3 regions of the Streptomyces sp. CG4 genome follow, and region 1 is predicted to be linked to each of the others. Evidence: riboswitches for the same ligand, from Rfam matches in the RefSeq annotation. Region 1 holds a riboswitch; each other region holds the start of a gene.
What was found. A riboswitch is a leader RNA that binds a small molecule or an ion and turns the genes downstream of it on or off. The one in region 1 is predicted to bind cobalamin.

Region 1 (7,221 bases):
GTGGCGCAGGGCCGTGATGTGGCCTCGGCGGACGGAGAGGGCGCGGACTTCGGCGATGTGCGTCTGTGGGTGTTCCAGGGTGGGGGCGGGGCGGCGACGGAAGAGGAGACGGCGTCCTGTGCCGGGGGTCGTCCCGGCGGTGGGCGCGCCCTGAAGGGGCGCGCGGAACTGCGTGACCGGCCACGACGCGCCCGCAGGTGCTGACGCGGCCAGACGTTCCTTCAAGTCACCGGCCCTGCGCCGGGCGTCTCGTACGGTCAGGGGAAGCGGGGACCAGCCTGCCAGCCGCCCCAGGTCCACCACCGGAGGGAACACGGGGGAGACGGCCATGACCTCGGACGGGGTGCCCACGACGGCCGCTTCGCCGGGGCCGGGGAGCAGGACGACCCGGTCGGCGTAGTGGATCACGCGCTCCAGGCGGTGCTCGGCCAGCAGGACCGTCGTACCGAGGTCGTGGACGAGGCGCTGGAGCACGGCCAGGACCTCTTCCGCCGCGGCCGGGTCCAGTGCCGAGGTCGGCTCGTCCAGGACCAGCACCTGAGGGTGCGGGGTGAGGACCGAGCCGATCGCGACCCGCTGCCGCTGGCCGCCGGACAGGGTGGCGATCGGGCGGTCGCGGAGTCCGGCCAGGCCCAGCAGGTCCAGGGTCTCCTCGACCCGGCGGCGCATCACCTCCGGGGCCAGCCCCAACGACTCCATTCCGTAGGCGAGTTCGTCCTCGACCGTGTCGGTCACGAAATGGGCGAGCGGATCCTGCCCCACCGTGCCGACCACGTCGGCGAGTTCGCGCGGCTTGTGGGTACGGGTGTCCCGGCCGGCCACCGTGACACGGCCGCGCAGGGTGCCGCCGGTGAAGTGCGGCACCAGCCCGCTCACGGCACCGAGCACGGTCGACTTGCCGACCCCGGACGGGCCGACGAGCAGCACCAGTTCACCTTCCGGCACCTCGAAGTCGATGCCCCGGACGGTGGGTTCGGCCGCACCGTCGTACGTCACGCAGACGTCCTCGAAGCGGATCACGACGGCTCCTTGGGGGCCTGGGGGACGACGAAGGCGGGGAGGAGGGCGAGGAGGACCGCCGCGGCGGGCCACAGCGGGAGGGCGGGCGCGACGAGCGGGACGACCCCTGGGTGCAGGGCTTCTGGATCGCGGGCGGCGGCCAGGCCGAGCAGCGCGGCGACGGCGGCGCCGGAACCGGCGACCAGCCAGGCCCGCGCGTCCCAGGGGTCCGGGCGGTACCGGGTGCGCGGCGAACGCCGGCCGCCGAGCCGCAGCCCCGCCAGCGCGGCGGCGGCACCGGCGAGCAGCAGCGGGATCCCGTAGGTGCCGCCCGCCGCGGTGAGCAGCCCGTACGTCCCCGCGCACACGCCGAGCAGACCGCCGAGGGTGAGCGCGGCCGTCGTGCGCCGGACCCGGGCGGGGACGTCGACGGTACGGCCGTAGCCACGGGCTTCCATGGCCGCGGCGAGCGCGACCGAGCGCTCCAACGCGCCCTCCAGGACCGGCAGTCCGACCTGCAGCAGGCCGCGCAGACCCCGGTCGGGGCGGCCGCGCAGCCGGCGGGCGGCACGCAACCGCTGCACGTCGGCGATGAGATGCGGCGCGAAGGTGAGCGCGACGACCACGGCGACACCGGTCTCGTACAGGGCGCCGGGGAGGGACTTGAGCAGGCGGGCGGGGCCGGCGAGGGCGTTCGCGGCGCCGACGCAGATCAGGAGGGCGGCGAGCTTCAGACCGTCGTAGGCGGCGAAGACGAGGGACTCGGCGGTGACCTTCCCGCCCAGGCGAATGCCCTGCGCCCAGTAGGGGAGCGGGACTTCGGGGAGGGTGAGGAGGGTGTGGGTGCCCGGGATGGGGGAGCCGAGGGCGGTCGCGAAGAGGAGACGGACGAGAAGGACGGCGAGGGCGAGCTTGGCGAAGGCGGTGTAGGCGCGGGCGGTCGGGGTAGGGGCGCGGTGCGTTGCCACGACGTAGGCGGAGGCGGATATGAGGAGGGCGAGCAGCAGGGGGTTGGTGGTACGGGTGGCGGCCGCACCCAGGCTGAGCGCCCAGAGCCACCAGGCGCCGGGGTGAACGGTGGGGCGGCTACGGTGCCTTGACGGCTGCGGCGCCGGCGGTTCCCCAGGGGCGCGGGGAACTGCGCGACCAGCCCCCACCGGTTCGCAGTCACCCGGACGCATTGCGTCGCCGTCGGGACTGCCACACCGCTGCACCTGCCAGGAGGGCGACGACACCCGCGCCGATCGGCAGCCCCAGCGAAGGCCCACTGTCCGAGCCGTCCTTCTCGCCCGAGCCGCTCTTCTGGCCCGAGCTGCCCTTCCGGCCGGAGGCCACCTGCTCGCCGCACCCCTGCTTCGGATACCCGGAGATCGCACACAACATGGCGTTGGTGTCGTAGCGCAGGGGCTTGGCCACAGCGGCCAGCGCCTCCGCGGTCGTCGCGTCGGCGGGCACCCGGGCGCAGGCCGTACGCCCCGCCGGCGGCGTCTCACCCGACGGCGCGTCCTCGGGCGTGCCGAAGTCGAGGACCAGGGCCACCCGCTTCAAACCGGACGCGGCCGGTGTCGACGAGCAGATCGTGCCGAAGTCCGCCGCCCCGCGCGGCCGGCTCGCGTCCGCCGAGTCCGCGCTCACCGCGAAGCGGAACCCCTCCACGGCACCGTCGTCGGGACGGGCGCTCGACGGGCCCATGGTGGCGTACGTCCAGTGCCCGCCGGTCCGCTCCCAGAAGGACCAGTAGCGGTAGCCGGTGGCCTGTGCCTGGCCGGTTCCGGCCGCCGACAGGACGAGTGCGGCCACGAGCAGGCTCGCGGTGCGGCGGACGGCCGTCACGGCTGCCGCTTCTTCCGGCCGCTGAGCAGGAAGCCGACACCGATGCCCGCGACCAGGCAGACCCCGACGAACCACCAGGCGCCGAAGCCGGAGCCGCCGTCGGACTTGGTCTCCTGCTGGTACCCGGTCGCCGCCATCTGCGGGAGGGGGCCGAGCGCGTTGAGGGACCGGACCAGGCTGGTGCCGCCGAAGTCACCCGGCTGCGCGCCGACCGCATGGGCGGCGAGGATCAGCTGGGCGTACGCCGCCGGACCGCTCTGCGCCGCCCACTTCCCGGCGTTCTTCTCCAGCCAGCCGTACGCCTTCTTCGCCTGCTCGGTCCGGCCGTCCGCGGCGAGCGCGACGACCGTGTCCACCGTGTTGCCGTAGTCCGGCTGGTCCTCGGCCCCGGGCAGCGCGGACTGCAGGTGCCCGGTCTTGGCGACGGCGGCCGCCAGATAGGCGCCGGCGTTGTCGGCGACCTGCGCCGGGGTGGGACGACCGGCCTTGGCACACGCCTCCTGCGCGGGCGCCTTCCCGGCCTTGGCGACGAACCCCTTGCCGAGCGCGCCGAGCACCCCGGCCGCCGTGGCGTCCGCGTTGGCGACCAACGTGCCCTTCTTGTCGGGCTGGTAGGCGAGGGCGCCGCCGCCGTCCTGGTCGCAGGGGATGGACCAGGCGGCCAGCAGGTCGTAGGGGGACTTGCCGGACGTGCGGACGGACGCCGGGTCGGCGCCGGTCGCGGCCAGGGCACCCACGACGGCGGAGGTGGAGTTGGTGTCACTGGCGCCGCCCGGCAGGTAGCCCCAGCCGCCGTCCTTGTTCTGCACGGACTTCAGCCAGGCCACCGCCTTGCCGACGGCGGCGTCGTGCCCGCCGGCCGCCTTGAGGGCCTGCACCGCGGCGGCGGTGTTGTTGGTGTCCACCGCGACCCTGCTGTCGCAGGCCTTGGTGGGGTCGGCGCGGAAGGCGGCGAAGGCGCCGTTCGCGCACTGCTGGCCGGCGAGCCAGTCCACGGCCTGTGCGGCCGGCCGGTAGCCGAGGGTCCGCTGGGCGATCAGCGTCAACGACTGCCGCCACACGCCGTCGTTGGCCGGGTCGGACGTGCCGTACAGCCCCGACGGGATCGCCGCCTTCGGAGACGGGGACGGGCCGGCGGCCGTGGCGGGCGCGGCGGCGGCCAGCACGCCTACGGCGGCGAGCACCGCGGCACTGCGGCGGACGTTCATGGTCGGCGACTGCCTCTCCTGCGGGGAACCGGCAGCGCACGGGAGACACCCCGGGCGGCTCGGCTCCGTGAACCTCGACGGTGCCGTGCACGGCGGACCGCCGACGCACGCGAGCCGGTCAACGTCCCGTCCGGGGCAGTCCGGCTCACCGTCCTGGGACGGCTCACGGATCGGGGGAGAGTCAGCGCCGGAATTGCACCGGCTTCCCCCCGTACGGGTGTGATGACGACCCCGCCACTTTACCGGCAGCCCCGAGCGGCCCGAGGAGTGCCCGTGCGCACGGACTCCCGGTGACGGGGGCCACGGTCATGACGGGGACAGGCACGGTCACGACGGGGGCAGGGCAGCCGCCCAGGAGCCGCGCCGAACTCGGCCGGACTCAGCCCGCCTTCGGGGTCTCGCCGCCGAAGGGCAGGTGCAGGGTGCGGGAGGTGATCAGCCATGTGCCGTCGACCCTGCGGAAGGTGTCGGCGTAGTGACCGACCTGGACGGGCGGCCCGGCGGGGATGGGGGCGCCCCCCTCGTATCCGTCGACGCGGTACGTCGTGAAGTACGAGACGGCGCCTGCCGTGTCCGGTCCGGTCACGGTGACCAGCACGTTGGACATCAGCCGGCGGGAGAGCCGGTCGGCGGGCCGGGAGCCGAAGTACGCGCGCAGCGCCTCCCGGCCCCGGATCCGCCGCCCGTCCCCCGGCGACGGCCACTCCCAGACGCCGTCCTCGGTGAACAGCTCGGCCACGGAGGCCGGTTCACCGAGATCGAGCCGGTGGACGAAGCCGACGATCAGGCGCTCACAGGCACGCTCGACGAGAAGTCGGTCCAAGGGAGCCATGGATTCCATAGGGCTGTGTAACAGCGGGCCGCGCACCAGGCGAACGATTTACCCTGCCACTTACCCCGCCACGCAGGCCACTCACACCGCCACGTACGCCACCGGCTCGCTCCCCGCGACGGGTTCCGCCCGGCCCTGCTTCACCAGGCGGCGCAGATGGGACTCGGCCTCCGAGACGGCGATGTTCCGGGAGCCGTAGGGGATGTCGGCCCAGGGGCGGTTCCACTCCATGCGCTCGGCGAGCTGCCAGGGGGTGAGCGGCTCGGCGAGCAGGGCGAGGAGACCGGCCAGCCGCTCCGCGTGGTGGGCGAGCAACTCCCGTACCCGGCCGGGCGCGTCGGTGAAGGTGTGCTGGTGGGCGGGGAGGACTTCGGCGGGGCCGAGCCGGCCGATCCGCTCCAGGGAGTCGAGGTAGTCGCCGAGCGGGTCGGTCACGGTCGCGTCGTCGGGGTCCTCGTACAGGCCGATGTGCGGGGTGATCCGGGGCAGCAGGTGATCCCCGCTGAACAGGCGGCCCCGACCGGGGAGCCGGGCCGGGTGCTCCTCCTCCAGGTGCAGACAGACGTGGCCGGGGGTGTGGCCCGGGGTCCAGATCGCGCGCAGTCGGCGGCCGGGCACGTCGAGGAGTTCGCCGGGGACGATCTCCCGGTCGGGGAGGGCGGGGGAGAGGCCGGGCAGCCGTCGGCCACGGGCGGTGCGCAGCGGTGCCACCTGCTCCTCGGGCGCCCCGGCGGCCGTCAGCTTGTCGGCCATGTACGTGAACCACCGCCCGGGCCGCGTCTCTCGCGCCCTGCGCACGATCGCCGCGTCGGCCTCGTGCAGCGCCACCCAGGCGCCGGAGGCCGCGCGCACCCGCGCCGACAGCCCGTGGTGGTCGGGGTGATGATGCGTGACGACGACGCCGTACACCTCGGCCACCGCCGTACCGCACGCCAGGAGCCCTGCCACGAGCGTGTCCCAGGACGCGGGATCGTCCCACCCGCTGTCGACCAGCACCGGGCCGCGGTCGGTGTCCACGACGTACACCAGCGTGTGCCCGAGGGGGTTGTCCGGGATGGGGACCGCCACGGACCGTACGCCCCCGCCGTGCTCGAACGTCGTCACCATCGCCCCTCCACCCCTCCACCCACCGGCCCACGGCCATTGCCCACTATAACTAGAACTGATATCAGTTCTGAAACAGCGTCAGAAACTGGTGCGGTGCGGTGGGAGGCGGACGGTCATGACCGGGCTCGTGGAACACGGACAGCTGTTCATCGGCGGGGAGTTGACCGATCCCCTGGGCAAGGACGTCATCGAGGTGATCTCTCCGCACACCGAGGAGGTCGTCGGCCGGGTGCCGCACGCCGCCCGGCAGGACGTGGACCGGGCCGTGGCCGTCGCGCGCCGCGCCTTCGACGAGGGGCCGTGGCCGCGGGCGAGCCTGGAGGAGCGGATCGAGGTCGTCACCCGGATCAAGGACGGCATCGCCGCACGGCACGAGGAGATCGCCCGGCTGATCTCGTCGCAGAACGGCTCCCCGTACTCCTGGAGCGTCCTCGCCCAGGCGCTCGGCGCGATGATGGTGTGGGACGCGGCGATCAGGGTCGCCCGGGACTTCACGCACGAGGAGCGCCGGGACGGCGTCCTCGGTCCGATCCTCGTCCGGCGGGAGCCGGTCGGGGTGGCCGCGGCCGTCGTCCCGTGGAACGTCCCGCAGTTCGTCGCCGCCGCCAAGCTCGCGCCCGCGCTGCTGACCGGCTGCACGGTCGTACTGAAGCCATCCCCGGAGTCCCCCCTGGACGCGTATCTCCTCGGGGAGATCGCGCGCGAGGCCGGCCTGCCGGAGGGGGTGCTCTCCATCCTCCCCGCCGACCGCGAGGTCAGCGAATACCTGGTCGGGCACCCCGGCATCGACAAGGTCTCCTTCACCGGCTCGGTGGCCGCGGGGAAGAGGGTGATGGAGGTGGCCGCCCGCAACCTCACCCGGGTCACCCTGGAGCTGGGCGGCAAGTCCGCGGCGGTCGTCCTGCCGGACGCGGACGTGCAGACGGCGGTGGCCGGCATCGTCCCGGCGGCCTGGATGAACAACGGGCAGGCATGCGTCGCCCAGACCCGCATCCTCGTCCCGCGCGCCCGCTACGACGAGTTCGCCGACGCCTTCGCGCAGGCCGCGAGCGCGCTGCGGGTCGGCGACCCGCTGGACCCGGCGACCCAGGTCGGCCCGCTGGTCGCCCACCGCCAGCAGCAGCGCAACCTCGACTACATCCGGATCGGCCAGGAGGAGGGCGCCAAGCTCCTCACCGGCGGCGGCCGTCCGGCGGGCCTGGAGCACGGCTGGTACGTCGAACCGACCCTCTTCGGCGACGT
Region 2 (7,221 bases), 5.4 Mb from region 1:
TGCGGCAGTCCCAAGGTGACCGGGGTCGATCACGCGGCGCAGACCGCGCGGCTGCGGGCGGAGCTGCCGGTGCGCATCTCCGAGTGCCTCGACGTGTGCGATCAGGCCAACGTCATCGTCGTACAGCCCTCGGCCGCGGGCCGGGCCGCCGGTGCGCGGCCGGTCTGGCTCGGGCTCGTCAACGATCCGGACGCGACCGAGGACATCGTCGGCTGGGTGCGCGCCGGCGGCCCGGGCGTGGCTCCCCGGCCGGACATCCTCGACCTGTACACGTTCACACCGCCCCGACGACGACTCGGCGAAGACCGGCCGTAGCCAGGAAGGGCATGCCGCGCGCTCGCACCGCAGCCGCCGGCGTGCGCCGCGGGAACACCGTCCGCGGCCTGCGCACCGGTCCCGCAGATCCTGGAAGGAACCAAGGAGATCATGTACTTCATCGTGGCCCGTGACCTGCCGGAGGCGTTCGGATGACCGGCAGCGGGGAACCCGTCCTGTTCCACACCGCGGGCCGGGCCGCCCACATCACGCTCAACCGGCCCAGAGCCCTCAACGCCCTCACCCACGCCATGGTGCGCCGTATCGACGAGGCACTGACGGCGTGGGAGCACGACCCGGCCGTCGAGACCGTGGTCATCACCGGCGCCGGAGAGCGCGGACTGTGCGCGGGCGGCGACATCCGTGCCATCCACGACGACGCCCGCGCCGGCGACGGCACCCTCTCGGCCGCGTTCTGGCGCGACGAGTACCACCTCAACGCCCGTATCGCCCGCTATACCAAACCGTATGTCGCGCTCATGGACGGCATCGTGATGGGCGGCGGGGTAGGCGTCTCCGCGCACGGCAGCGTCCGCATCGTCACCGAGCGGTCGCGGATCGCGATGCCCGAGACCGGCATCGGCTTCGTCCCCGACGTCGGCGGCACCTATCTGCTCGCCCTCGCCCCGGGCGAACTGGGCACCCACCTCGCGCTGACGGGCGCGCAGATCGGCGCCGGCGACGCCCTGCTGTGCGGCCTCGCCGACCACTACGTACCGTCCGCCGCGCTCCGCTCCCTCGTCGACGACCTCGCCGAGATGCCCCTGCCGGACGTCCTCGCCCGGCACGTACAGCCGCCGCCACAAGGGGAGTTGACGGCAAGGCGCGAGTGGATCGACGGCTGTTACGCCGCCGACTCGGTCGAGGAGATCGTTCAACGGCTGTTCGCCCACGGCGGCCCGGACGCGAAGGAGGCCGCCGATACCCTGCTCGCCAAGTCGCCCACCGCCCTCAAGGTCACCCTGGCCGCAGTGCGCCGCGCCCGGCGTCTCGGCCCGCTGGAACGGGTCCTCGACCAGGAGTACCGCGTCTCCTGCGCCGCCCTGAGCACAGCCGACCTGGTGGAGGGCATCCGCGCCCAGGTCATCGACAAGGACCGCGATCCGCGCTGGTTCCCGAAGACCCTCGCCGAGGTCTCCGACGCCGACGTGGCCCGCTTCTTCGCCCCGCTCGGCGACCGCGAACTGGGGCTCGCCGGGCCCGGCGACGCCCGGGAGGCGGCCTGGTGAGCAGGACCGTCGCGTTCGGTCGACCCGGGCACTTGGACGCCCGCATGGCCGCCGAACCGGCGAGGTCGCGGCGGCCTTCATCGACGAACGACCGCCGGAATTCCGCCACTGCCGACCCACCGGCCCTCTGCCGTCCCGCCTGGTGGGAGAGGAAGATCACGTCGGGCGGAGGCGGTCTTGGCCATGGTCGCGTCACGCGGTACGGTCGGTCCGATATCGACGACGGCGACACGGAAGCCGGTGGGAATCCGGCACGGTCGCGCCACTGTATGCGGGACCCCCAGGGGGCTCGTGAGTCAGACCCGTGGCCGTCGTCCTGTGCACCACCGAGATGGGACGCGAACTCCCAGAGGAGGGTCCTGCCATGGCGCAGACCGTCGCCCAGCCGACAGCCACCACCCCCGTCGTTCCCGCCAAGCTGCCGCTGAAGGCGATCGCTCCCTGGGCGGTGTTCTTCGGCATCCTCATGATGGTCCTGCTCTACTTCGTCGGCGCCGAGCAGGGCGCCACCTCCGTGTTCAGCGGCACGGACGTCCACGAGTGGGTGCACGACGCCCGCCACCTGCTCGGTTTCCCCTGCCACTGACGCGAGGGACCCCGTGCACACATGAAATCCGCAACCGTACGGAACCTTCTCGTACGGGGCATGCTCGCCGGCCTCGCGGCCGGCGTGCTCGCCCTGGTGGTGGCCTATCTCCTCGGTGAGCCGAACGTCGACAAGGCGATCAGCTTCGAGGACGCCCACTCCCACGAGCACGAGATGGCGGTCGTCTCCCGCTCCCTGCAGTCCACCGCCGGCCTCGCCACCGGCGTCCTCGTCTACGGGGTCGCCTTCGGCGGCATCGCCGCGCTCGCGTACTGCTTCGCCCTCGGCCGCGTGGGCCGCTTCAGCCCGCGCGCCACGGCGCTGCTGCTGTCGGGCTGCGCCCTGTTCGCCGTGTACGTGGTGCCGTTCCTGAAGTACCCGGCCAATCCGCCGTCGGTCGGCAGCCCCGACACCATCGGCAAGCGGACCACCCTGTACTTCCTGATGATGCTGCTCAGCGTCCTCCTGGCGATCGCCGCCACCCTCCTGGGCAAGCGGCTCGCGCCGAGCCTGGGCACCTGGTGGGCGACCGTGGTCGCGGTGGCCGCGTTCGCCGTCGTGATCGGCCTGGCCTACCAGTTCCTGCCCGTCGTCAACGAGGTGCCCAAGGACTTCCCGGCGACCCTGCTGTGGCGGTTCCGGCTCTCGGCACTGGCGATCCAGACCGTCATGTGGGGCGGATTCGGCCTTCTCTTCGGCGAGTTGGCCGAGCGGGTGCTGAACCCCAAGCCGGCGGCGGCCAAGAGCGGACGTGCGGTTCCGGCCGCGCACTGACTCCTTCCGGACAACAGAGGGCCCTTCGGAACCTTCCAAGGGCCCTCTGGCGTTCAACGGACACCGATGCACACGGGATTTCACGGGCAGGGCACGGAAGCCGGCCGATCGGGCGCCCACCACCCGGGCGAGGCGCGGAGGAAGCGGATGGCCAGACCTTCACAGCCGCGCCGCATCACCCTCGGCGGCCGGGACGCGGTCGCCCTCACCCTGGAGGAGTACGAGCAACTGGCCGCCAGTCGCCGCCAGATCGGCGGCCAGAGCGCCCGCGTCCGGGTCCTCGCCCAGCAGGCCAAGCGCAACGAACGGCTCCTGCACGACCTGGAGGCGCTCATAGCCACCCCGGGAGAGCCCTGCCCAGGGCAGACCCCAGCGGAGACCTGCCAGGGGCACCCCCACATGGCACCGGCCACGAGCCCCGACGGCGAGCCCGTGGTGGACGCCACCGCGGCCCCCTGCCTGCGCTGCGCCGTGGCGGCACTGCTGCGCCGCCATCGGGGCCCGACAGCCTGAACGGCCCTTCGGCGCTCCCTGGTCGGCCTGAACCCCCGGCCGGCGGCGCCTAGTCGTCCTCCTCCGGTGCGGCCAGCGGACGCCCCAGCCGCAGATTCCACCGCCCGGACCGGCCGCTGAGCTCGGTCACGGTCAGCGGCGGCACATCGAGGCGCCAGAAGACCGAGGCGGACAGGTCGAGGGCGGCGACGACGGCCGCCCGCACCACCTCCGGCTCGACCACGGCGACCGTACGGCCGTCCATGTCCTGGGCGGTGTCCAGCCAGCGCCCGATCCGCTCGCACACGTCCCGCACCGACTCCCCACCGTGTTCCGCCCAGCCGGGATCGGTGAGCCAGCGGCCCACCGCCTCCGGCTCCGCGGCCCCCACCTCCTGCAGGGTGCGGCCCCGCCAGCGGCCCACATCGAGACCGGCCAGCTCCGCTGCCGCCGCGCCGTCGAGGCCGAGTGCCTCGGCCGTCTCCCGGCAGCGCACACTGGCGGAAGTGACCACGCGGGCGGGTGCGGGCAGTGACCCGGCCGCCGCCCGGGCACCGGCCGCGCCGATGTCGTCGACGGAGTCGCCGTCGTAGAAGCGGGCCTGCCGCAGAGATGGGCTCATGGCGGGCGAGACGAAGGTCACGCGGCTGGTCACGCGGCTGCTCCTGGTGTCCGTGTCATCGGTGTCATGGGGTGCGGGACTCGACCGCGTACGGCACATACGGACGCCGGTCCGGGTCGACGGCCGACCGTCCGCCGGCCGGGGGCGGGCCCGCTGGCCGCAGTCGCGACGCTCGCGGATCCGGCAGCCCAGGCCGCCGGCGGTTCGCGGCCCGGGGGTCGTCCAGGGTCACCATGCCCCGCGCGCCGAGTTCGCCGTCGCGCTCGCCCGCGAACTGCGGCACGCGGACCGTCGTTTGGAGATGTCGCCGGCCCGGTCGACCCGCAGGAACGAGAACGGCACGCCCCGTCGCCCGGTGCGCTGCAGGGTGCTCATCCGGTGGTCCAGCAGTGGGCCATGCTCCAGCAGCGCCGGTTGGCCGGCGGTCGGCCGGTCGCCGGACCATGCGCACACCTCCTCGCCTCGCCCGCGAACTTAGCATCCGCGGAATGCGCCGACGGAGGTCGGCGACCCGCGCCGGGCCGAGGAGCAGCTGGAGCAGGCGCCGGCCGGCGGGCGGAAGATCACGGGCTTCGGCCATCGCGTCTACGAGCACAGCGACTCCCGTGTGCCGATCACGCGGGACGCCCTGGACCGCCTGGTCGCCCGCGCCACCGACCCCGAGATCCCCCGTCTCGCCGAGCTGCACGCGGCCCTGCATCACGCCATGCTCGCTCACCCGCAAGGGCGTCCATCCCCACCCCGACTACCCGGCCGGGCTCGCCCGCCACCTGATCGGCTTCGACACCTCGGCCTTCACATCCCTCTTCGCGATGAGTCGCAGCACGGCCGGACCACCCACGTCACCGAACAGCTCGCCCACAACGCGCTGGTCCGGCCCCTCGCCGCCTACGCGGGTCCGGACCAGCGGGCGGCGTGCGCGGCGGCGGGTAGCGGGCCGAGCCCTGGTCGCGCGGGCGGTCTCCGCCCTGTTCCTGCGGGCGGTGGCCTCAGTCCTGGTCGTACGGGTCGTACGGGTGGAAGCCGCGGCCGGTCTTACGGCCCAGCAGTCCCGCCTCGACCATCCGCTGGAGCAGCGGGGGAGGGGCGTAGAGGGGCTCGCGGAACTCGTCGTACAGCGACTCGGCGATGGAGGCGACCGTGTCCAGGCCGATGAGGTCCGCGAGTTTCAGCGGGCCCATGGGGTGGGCGCAGCCCAGCTCCATGCCGGTGTCGATGTCGGCGGCGGTGGCGAAGCCGGACTCCGCCATCCGGATCGCGGACAGCAGATACGGCACGAGTAGCGCGTTGACGACGAAACCCGACCGGTCCCGGCTGTGGATCACCGTCTTGCCCAGTGTGCGGCCCGCGAACTCCTCGGCCGCGGCCACCGTGTCGGCCGACGTGTGCAGCGAGGTCACGACCTCCACCAGCGGCAGCACCGGAACGGGGTTGAAGAAGTGCAGGCCCACGACCCGGTCGGCCCGTCCGGTCGCCCTGCCGAGCCGCATCACCGACAAGGACGAGGTGTTGGTGGCCAGCACGGCCGCCGGATCCTCGACGATCTTGTCGAGTGCCGCGAAGACCTCGGTCTTGGCGTCGGGGCTCTCCACGACGGCCTCCACGACCAGCTGCCGGTCGGCCAGGTCCGTCAGGTCGCCGGTGAAGACGAGCCGGGCGAGCGCGTCCTGTGCGGCGCTCTCGGGCAGCTTCCCGCGTCGCACGGCGCGGTCGAGCGAGCCCGCCACCCGTTCCCGCGCGGCACGGGCCGCGGCCGCGTCCACCTCGCACACCACCGTGTCCAGACCGGCCCGCGCACACACCTCGGCGATCCCGGCGCCCATCTGGCCGCCACCGACCACGCCCACCCTTCGGATACGCCCGCTCATGACCCCTCCTTCGCGTGCCGCACGAGATGACGGGAGTAGGCGTCCGGTGTGAAGAACAGTGGCAACTCCCCGGACAGCGCGGTGCGTTCGAACAGCGCCCGCGCCTCCTCCACCGGCGCCCAGGGATACTCGGCGCCGAGCTTCGCGGTCTCCTCGTCGAGCAGCCGCAGGACCGTCTCCCGGTCGATCACCCGGTGCCGCAGCCACTGCCAGACCTGCACCCGGGCGAACTCGGCGGTGGCCGCGTCCGCCATGAGGCCGTGGAGGGCGACCGCGCCCTGCCCGCGCAGCCAGGCGGCGAAGTAGCGCAGCGCGACAGCGATGTTGGTGCGCACGCCGTCCGGGGTCGGCGGGCCGCTGAGCCGGCGCACGGACAGCAGGTCACCGGCCGTCACCGCCACGTCGTCCCGCGTCCGGTCGAGCTGGTGCGGCCGGTCGCCGAGGACGCCGTCGAACACCGCACGGCACACCGGGACGAGCCCCGGGTGGGCCACCCACGAGCCGTCGAACCCGTCCTCCGCCTCCCGCTCCTTGTCCAGCCGCACCGTGGCCGCCGCGGCCTCATGGGCGTCCGGGTCCTCGCCGGGCACCTGCGCGGCCATCCCGCCGATCGCATGGGCGCCGCGCCGGTGGCAGGTGCGCACGAGCAGTGCGGTGTACGCCCGCATGAAGGGCGCGGTCATCGTGACCTTGGCACGGTCGGGGAGCAGGCAGTCGGTGCGGTGGCCGAAGGTCTTGATCAGGCTGAACAGATAGTCCCAGCGGCCCGCGCTGAGGCCGGAGCTGTGCTCGCGCAGCTCGTGCAGGATCTCCTCCATCTCGAACGCGGCCGTGATCGTCTCGATGAGCACGGTGGCGCGGACGGTGCCCCGGGGGATGCCGAGCAACTCCTGGGCGAGGACGAAGATGTCGTTCCACAGCCGGGCCTCGTACCGGTTCTCCAGCTTCGGCAGACAGAAGTACGGGCCGTACCCGGCGTCGATCTGCCGCTGGGCGCAGCGGAAGAAGTACAGACCGAAGTCGACGAGCGCGGCGGGCACCGGCCGGCCGTCGTACTCCAGATGCTCCTCGTCCAGATGCCAGCCGCGCGGTCGTACGACGATGGTGGCGAGCTGCTCCCCGAGCCGGTACTCCTTGCCGTCCCCGGCGGTGAAGTCGATCCGCCGCTCGACGGCGTCCAGCAGGTTCAGCTGGCCACCGATGATGTTCTCCCAGGTGGGAGCGGTCGCATCCGCGAAGTCGGCTATCCACACCCGGGCGCCGGAGTTGAGTGCGTTCACCGTCGTACGGCGCTCCGGCGGGCCGGTGATCTCGACCCGCCGGTCGGTCAGACCG
Region 3 (7,221 bases), 3.3 Mb from region 1:
CGTCGAAGGCGAAGGACATGTGCATCGTCTCGTCACGGAACACCCAGTTGGTGCCGGTGGCGAGACCGTGCAGCAGACCCCGGCTGCGGAACCAGTAGACGTACGCGAACGCGCCGTAGAAGAACAGGCCCTCGATGCACGCGGCGAAGCAGATCAGGTTGAGCAGGAAGCGCCGGCGGTCGGCCTTCGTCTCCAGCCGGTCGATCTGCTCCACCGAGTCGATCCACTTGAAGCAGAACTCGGCCTTCTCGCGGATGGAGGGGATGTTCTCGACGGCCGCGAAGGCCGCCGTCCGGTCCTCCGGGTCGGGCAGGTAGGTGTCCAGCAGCGTCAGATAGAACTGGACGTGCACGGCCTCCTCGAAGAGCTGACGGCTCAAGTAGAGCCGCGCCTCGGGGGAGTTGATGTGCTTGTACAGCGTCAGGACCAGGTTGTTCGCGACGATCGAGTCGCCGGTCGCGAAGAAGGCCACCAGCCGGCCGATCAGATGCTGCTCGGCCGGGGTCAGCTTCGCGAGGTCGGCGACGTCCGAGTGGAGGTCGACCTCCTCCACGGTCCAGGTGTTCTTGATCGCGTCCCGGTAGCGCTCGTAGAAGTCCGGGTAGCGCATGGGACGCAGCGTCAGCTCGAAGCCCGGGTCGAGGAGATTGGTGTTTCGGGTGGTGCTGGTGCTCATTACTGGCAGGCCTCGCAGGACTCGGGGTTCTCAAGGGAGCAGGCGACGGCGTCGGGGTCGGCGACCGCCTGCGCGGGGATGGGGGTCTGGGTCTGCGCCTGAGCCTGGGCGGCGCGGGCGATCCGGGTCGCCGGGCGGGAGCGCAGGTAGTACGTCGTCTTCAGGCCCGACTTCCAGGCGTACGCGTACATCGAGGAGAGCTTGCCGATGGTCGGCGTCTCCAGGAACAGGTTCAGGGACTGGGACTGGTCCAGGAACGGGGTGCGGGCGGCGGCCATGTCGATCAGGCCGCGCTGCGGGATCTCCCACGCGGTGCGGTACAGGGCCCGCACCTCCTCGGGGATCCAGACGAACTCCTGCACGGAGCCGCCCGAGTCGCGCAGCGCCTCGCGGGTGCGCGCGTCCCACACGCCGAGGTTCTTCAGGTCCTGCACCAGGTAGGAGTTGACCTGGAGGAACTCACCGGACAGGGTCTCGCGCTTGAACAGGTTCGACACCTGCGGCTCGATGCACTCGTACACGCCCGCGATGGAGGCGATGGTGGCCGTCGGGGCGATGGCGAGGAGCAGCGAGTTGCGCAGGCCCGTCTCGGCGACACGCCGGCGCAGCGCCTCCCAGCGCTCGGGCCAGGTCAGTTCGACGCCGTAGTGGTCGGGGTGCAGCACGCCCTGGGCCGTACGGGTCTTCTCCCAGGCCGGCAGCGGGCCGCTGCGCTCGGCGAGGTCGGTGGAGGCCTCGTACGCGGCGAGCATGATGCGCTCGGCGATCCGCGTGGACAGGGCCTTGGCCTCCGGCGAGTCGAAGGGCAGGCGCAACTTGAAGAAGACGTCCTGCAGCCCCATCGCGCCGAGGCCGACGGGGCGCCACTTGGCGTTCGACCGGCCCGCCTGCTCGGTCGGATAGAAGTTGATGTCCACCACGCGGTCGAGGAAGGTGACGGCGGTGCGGACGGTCTCGTCCAGCCGCTCCCAGTCGAGGCCGCCGGTCACTGTGTCGACAAAGGCACCCAGGTTGACGGAGCCCAGGTTGCAGACCGCCGTCTCGCCGTCGTCCGTGACCTCCAGGATCTCCGTGCAGAGGTTGGAGGAGTGGACCACATGCCCCGGCAAGGCCGTCTGGTTGGCGGTGCGGTTGGCGGCGTCCTTGAAGGTCATCCAGCCGTTGCCGGTCTGCGCGAGGGTGCGCATCATCCGGCCGTACAGCTCACGGGCCGGCAGGGTCTTCTTCGCCAGACCTGCCGCCTCGGCCTTGCGGTAGGCGGCGTCGAACTCCTCGCCCCACAGGTCCACCAGCTCCGGCACGTCGGCGGGGGAGAACAGCGACCACTGCGCGTCGGCGTTCACCCGGCGCATGAACTCGTCCGGGATCCAGTGCGCGAGGTTCAGGTTGTGCGTACGGCGGGCGTCCTCACCGGTGTTGTCCCGCAGCTCCAGGAACTCCTCGATGTCGGAGTGCCAGGTCTCCAGGTAGACGGCCGCGGCGCCCTTGCGCCGGCCGCCCTGGTTCACCGCGGCCACCGAGGCGTCCAGGGTCTTCAGGAACGGGACGATGCCGTTGGAGTGCCCGTTGGTGCCGCGGATCAGCGAACCGCGGCTGCGGATCCGGGAGTACGACAGTCCGATGCCGCCGGCGTGTTTCGAGAGCCGGGCCACCTGGTGGTAGCGGTCGTAGATGGAGTCCAGCTCGTCCAGCGGGGAGTCGAGGAGGTAGCAGGACGACATCTGGGGGTGCCGCGTGCCGGAGTTGAAGAGCGTGGGGGAGGACGGGAGGTAGTCGAGGCGGCTCATGAGCCCGTAGAGCGCGGCGACTTCGTCCACGGAGCGAGGGGTGTCGTCCTCGGCCAGGCCGCTCGCCACCCGCAGCATGAAGTGCTGGGGCGTCTCGATGACCTTGCGGGTGAGGGGGTGCCGCAGCAGATAGCGGCTGTGCAGCGTGCGCAGGCCGAAGTAGCCGAAGCGGTCGTCGGCCGCCCGGTCGACCAGGGCGTCGAGGCGGGCCGCGTGGAGCCGCGTGAACTCCGCGGTGCGGTCGGCGATCAGGCCCTCGCGGTGGCCGACGGCGACGGACTCGGTGAAGGACGTCACGCCCTGCGAGGCGGCCTCGGCGCGGATGGAGAGGGTCAGCAGCCGGGCGGCCAGCTTCGAGTAGGCGGGGTCCTCGGAGATGAGCCCGGCGGCGGCCTCGGTGGCCAGTTCGCGCAACTCCGCCTCGTCGGCACGGGCGGACCGGCCGCGCAGCGCGGCGGCGGCGACCCGGCCGGGGTCGGCGTCGGGGAGGTCGGAGGTCAGCTCGGTCAGGGTCCGCAGCAGCGCGGTACCGGGACCGTCGGTCTTCAGCTCGCTGACTTCGCCGACTGAAGCCGGATCTGCTGGCGCGATGGTCACGTGGGGCTCTCCCTCGCTCGGCACGGGGGCCTGCGGAGGACAGGGGGCAGCCACGAGCGCGCACGCGTCGCGTCCACCGGCCCATTCCACGAGGCCCGGACGTCTCAGGGCACCCGGACCGGACGGTCGGGTGCGCTGTCGACAGGTCCTCGGACTGACTCCTGTGCGATGCGCTCCGCCTCGGGGGCGGACATGCACAAGTACACCGTTGCGGGACAGTTCCGGATTCGCACCGGATTCCCCTGTGGCGACAGCGAGGACGAGCATACATCTAGTGCCGGGCTGTCGTGGCACCACCAGATGTTGTGTCGCGACGGTCTCGGAGCGTCAACTCGTAGGTGAGCAGAGTGATGTCGTCCAGGTGCGGCACGGGATTCCAGTCCCGCTCGGGTGTACGGACGAAGCCGAGGCGTTCGTAGAGCCGGTGGGCGGCGTGCATACGGCGAGAGCTCGACAGGACGACGGCGGTACAGCCCTCCGTGCGCCGGGCGCGGTCGAGACAGGCACGGACGAGGGCTTCGCCGATGCCCCGGCCCCGGGCGTCGGGTGCGACCGCGAGCGCCCTGATCTCGGCCTCGCCCGGACCGGCGATATCGGCGACGGGGCCGCCCGACGGGACGAAGGTCACGCCGCCGACGAGCCGTTCGCCCGCCATGGCAACGAGGACCTCGGCCGCGGCCGCGCGAGCGGCCACGTCCTTGAGGGCGGGCAGATACGGGTCGGTCCCGCCGTAGTCGAGGAGGCCGTCGTCGAGGTAGGCATGCGCTGTGATCTCGCCGAGTTCCGCGTGTTCGGTGGGTTCGGCGGGGCGGATGAGGATGTCCATGGTGTGAGTGTGCAAGTGAGCGGGCCGCCGTAGCACTTGCTTTCGGCGGCCCGCTGCGGGTTGCTCGCGCAGTTCCCCGCGCCTCTCAGGGGGTTGCGGTGGGCGTCAGTTCCTTCTGGACGCCCGGTTCTCCCGCGTCCGCCGTGTAGTCCTCCGGCTTGGTCTCGTCGATGCCCTCAGGAGCCTTCACGGCCTTCAGGATCAGGGTCAGGACAACGGTGACGACGACGTTGAGGACGAACGCCGTCAGGCCGATGTAGCCGATCTCCCCGATGCCGGGGATCTCCTTGGCCGAGCCGCCGAAGTGCTTCTGGGTCGGGGAGGCGACGCCGTACGCGGCGACCGTGCCGTACGCCATGCCGACCGCCCAGCCGGCGAGCAGCGCCCAGCGGTGGAACCAGCGGGTGAACAGGCCGCCGACCAGGGCCGGGAAGGTCTGCAGGATCCAGATGCCGCCCAGCAGCTGGAAGTTGATCGCGACCGTCTTGTCCATGGTGAGGACGAAGACCAGCGCGCCGACCTTCACCAGCAGCGACACGGACTTGGAGACCTGGGCCTCCTGCTTCGGGGTGGCGTCCGGCTTGATGAAGTCCTTGTAGATGTTGCGGGTGAAGAGGTTCGCCGCCGCGATCGACATGATGGCGGCGGGTACGAGCGCGCCGATGCCGATCGCCGCGAAGGCGACCCCCGCGAACCAGCTCGGGAACATGTCCTCGAACAGCTGCGGGATCGCCAACTGGCCGTTCTTGACCTTCACTCCGGCCGCGATCGCCATGAAGCCCAGCAGGGCCAGCAGGCCGAGCATCAGGGAGTACAGCGGCAGGATCGTGGTGTTGCGGCGGATCACGTCACGGCTCTTGGAGGACAGGGTCGCGGTGATCGAGTGCGGGTACATGAAGAGCGCGAGCGCGGAGCCCAGCGCCAGCGTCGCGTACGTCCACTGGCCCGCCTCCGGTGGCGCGAGCGCACCGCGCGGCTTGCCCGTCACCGGGTTGACCTGGCTCAAGGCGTGACCCGCCTTGGCGAAGATCTCGTCGAAGCCGCCCAGCTTGATCGGGATGTAGATGATCGCCACCGCGATGACGAGGTAGATCAGCCCGTCCTTCACGAACGCGATCAGGGCGGGCGCGCGCAGCCCGGAGGAGTAGGTGTACGCCGCCAGCACGCCGAAGGCGATGAGCAGCGGCAGGTCTCGTACGAACCAGTTGCTGCTGCTGTCCCCGCCGACGCCCATCACGTCCAGCACCGCCTGGATGCCGACGAGCTGGAGCGCGATGTACGGCATCGTCGCCAGGATGCCGGTCAGCGCCACCGCCAGCGACAGGCCCCTGGAGCCGAACCGGCCGCGCACGAAGTCCGAGGTCGTCACATAGCCGTGCTTGTGGGACACCGACCACAGGCGAGGCAGGAAGGTGAAGATCAGCGGGTAGACCAGGATCGTGTACGGCACCGCGAAGAAGCCGGACGCGCCCGCCGCGTAGATCGCCGCCGGTACGGCGACGAAGGTGTACGCCGTGTACAGGTCGCCGCCGAGCAGGAACCAGGTGATCCAGGTGCCGAACGACCGTCCGCCCAGGCCCCATTCGTCCAGCGAGTGCTCGTTCTCGGCCCGGCGCCAGCGTGCGGCGAGGAAGCCCATGACCGTGACGGCCAGGAAGAAGAAGATGAAGACGCCGAGCGCGACGCCGTTGACGCCGTTCTTCACTTGTCCGCACCGCCCTTCTGGGCCGCACGGCCGCGCTGGTCACGCTGCCACAGCTTGTAGGCGGTCACGGTGAGCGCGGTGGAGATCAGCACCCAGAGCATCTGGTACCAGTAGAAGAACGGGATCCCGATGAACGCGGGGTCCGTCTTGGCGTAGGAGCCGACCCAGAGCAGCGCCACGAAGGGCGCGCCGAGACACAGGGCGATGATCACCCTGACCGGTGTGACGATCGGTGGTCTCACTTCAGGCGTATCGGACATGCCACGGCTCTCCGTCCCCTCGCTGATCACCTGTGTAATGCGCAGGCAATCTAGGTGACGGTGTCGTGGCAGTGGAAGACCTCGTCCGCATATCGGTATATCGATTCAGCGAACGTCCACGGGCCGCGCTCGTGCCGGGACTTACTCGGCGGGCCGCTTCAGTCGCGCCACGAACTTGTAGCGGTCCCCCCGGTACACGGACCGCACCCACTCCACCGGCTTGCCCTCGCGGTCCAGGGAGTGCCGGGAGAGCATCAGCATCGGCAGGCCCACGTCGGTGCCGAGCAGGCCCGCCTCGCGCGGGGTGGCCAGCGAGGTCTCGATGGTCTCCTCGGCCTCGGCGAGGTGGACGTCGTAGACCTCGGCGAGGGCGGTGTAGAGGGACGTGTACTTCACCAGGGAGCGGCGCAGGGCAGGGAAGCGCTTGGCGCTCAGATGCGTGGTCTCGATCGCCATCGGCTCGCCGTTGGCCATGCGCAGCCGCTCGATGCGCAGCACGCGTCCGCCGGCGCTGATGTCGAGCAGCCCGGCGAGCCGGTCGTCGGCCGTGATGTACCCGATGTCCAGCAGCTGCGAGGTCGGCTCCAGACCCTGGGCGCGCATGTCCTCGGTGTAGGACGTGAGCTGGAGCGCCTGGGAGACCTTGGGCTTGGCGACGAACGTGCCCTTGCCCTGGATGCGCTCGAGCCGGCCCTCCACGACCAGCTCCTGCAGGGCCTGGCGGACGGTGGTGCGGGAGGTGTCGAACTCGGCGGCCAGCGTGCGCTCGGGCGGGACCGGCGTGCCCGGAGCCTGCGTCTCCGTCATGTCGAGCAGGTGCTTCTTCAGGCGGTAGTACTTGGGCACGCGCGCCGTACGGACGGTCGTCCCGGCCTCGTTCTCCGCACTGCTGACGTCGGTGCTCATGCTCTGCCTTCCCGGCTCCGAATGCCGAAAGCGACCGACCTGCTATCGGCCACGGCTCACATCGTGGCACGGCTTCGCGGGTCAGGAGTCCCCCGCACGCTCCGTGATCCCCTCTATATACCGTCGCACCCGCCCTTGGTCTAGTCCATCAGGCACCCAGGAAGCACGCCCAGGCAGCCGCGGAGGCCCCGCCACGCCCCCTGCCGAGCCCCGCCGGCTCCCGGCCGGCCCCTGTGTCGAGCCCGCCTCGAACCATGGCCGGCGCCCGGCCGATCCCGCCTGGATCCGTAGCCGTCCCCTTCAGCCGTCCCCTTCCTGACCGCTGCCGGCTTCCGCTGCCAGACCCGTGCCCCGGCTGGGTCCCCGGCCGACCCTGCTGGATCTGCTGCCGAGCCCCTGTTGATCTCAGCGGGCTCCGCCGTCAGCCCCGTCCCTCCACCGGCTCCGCCCCGGGCTGAGTCGCG

Region 2: another riboswitch for cobalamin. It lies ahead of AB5L52_RS06045 (CbtB-domain containing protein); the one in region 1 lies ahead of AB5L52_RS30765 (prenyltransferase/squalene oxidase repeat-containing protein).
Region 3: another riboswitch for cobalamin. It lies ahead of AB5L52_RS15360 (ribonucleoside-diphosphate reductase subunit alpha); the one in region 1 lies ahead of AB5L52_RS30765 (prenyltransferase/squalene oxidase repeat-containing protein).

What each region holds. Positions count from the first base shown of each region.
Region 1 is NZ_CP163525.1:6,730,765-6,737,985, forward strand. It holds gene AB5L52_RS30750 (ABC transporter ATP-binding protein) at 1-1,020, opposite strand, end outside; gene AB5L52_RS30755 (CbiQ family ECF transporter T component) at 1,017-2,156, opposite strand; gene AB5L52_RS30760 (SCO2322 family protein) at 2,167-2,832, opposite strand; gene AB5L52_RS30765 (prenyltransferase/squalene oxidase repeat-containing protein) at 2,829-4,040, opposite strand; cobalamin riboswitch at 4,157-4,289, opposite strand; gene AB5L52_RS30770 (nuclear transport factor 2 family protein) at 4,420-4,872, opposite strand; gene AB5L52_RS30775 (MBL fold metallo-hydrolase) at 4,954-5,979, opposite strand; gene AB5L52_RS30780 (aldehyde dehydrogenase) at 6,095-7,221, shown strand, end outside.
Region 2 is NZ_CP163525.1:1,310,273-1,317,493, reverse strand. It holds gene AB5L52_RS06055 ((2Fe-2S) ferredoxin domain-containing protein) at 1-315, shown strand, start outside; gene AB5L52_RS06050 (enoyl-CoA hydratase/isomerase family protein) at 468-1,544, shown strand; cobalamin riboswitch at 1,734-1,872, shown strand; gene AB5L52_RS06045 (CbtB-domain containing protein) at 1,909-2,130, shown strand; gene AB5L52_RS06040 (CbtA family protein) at 2,152-2,904, shown strand; gene AB5L52_RS06035 (hypothetical protein) at 3,052-3,417, shown strand; gene AB5L52_RS06030 (histidine phosphatase family protein) at 3,467-4,051, opposite strand; partial or broken gene AB5L52_RS06025 (short-chain fatty acyl-CoA regulator family protein) at 4,083-4,399, opposite strand; partial or broken gene AB5L52_RS06020 (citrate/2-methylcitrate synthase) at 4,518-4,928, shown strand; gene AB5L52_RS06015 (3-hydroxybutyryl-CoA dehydrogenase) at 5,008-5,886, opposite strand; gene aceB (malate synthase A) at 5,883-7,221, opposite strand, start outside.
Region 3 is NZ_CP163525.1:3,405,827-3,413,047, reverse strand. It holds gene AB5L52_RS15365 (ribonucleotide-diphosphate reductase subunit beta) at 1-676, opposite strand, end outside; gene AB5L52_RS15360 (ribonucleoside-diphosphate reductase subunit alpha) at 676-3,060, opposite strand; cobalamin riboswitch at 3,183-3,350, opposite strand; gene AB5L52_RS15355 (GNAT family N-acetyltransferase) at 3,332-3,886, opposite strand; gene mctP (monocarboxylate uptake permease MctP) at 3,972-5,591, opposite strand; gene AB5L52_RS15345 (DUF3311 domain-containing protein) at 5,588-5,851, opposite strand; gene AB5L52_RS15340 (GntR family transcriptional regulator) at 5,993-6,757, opposite strand.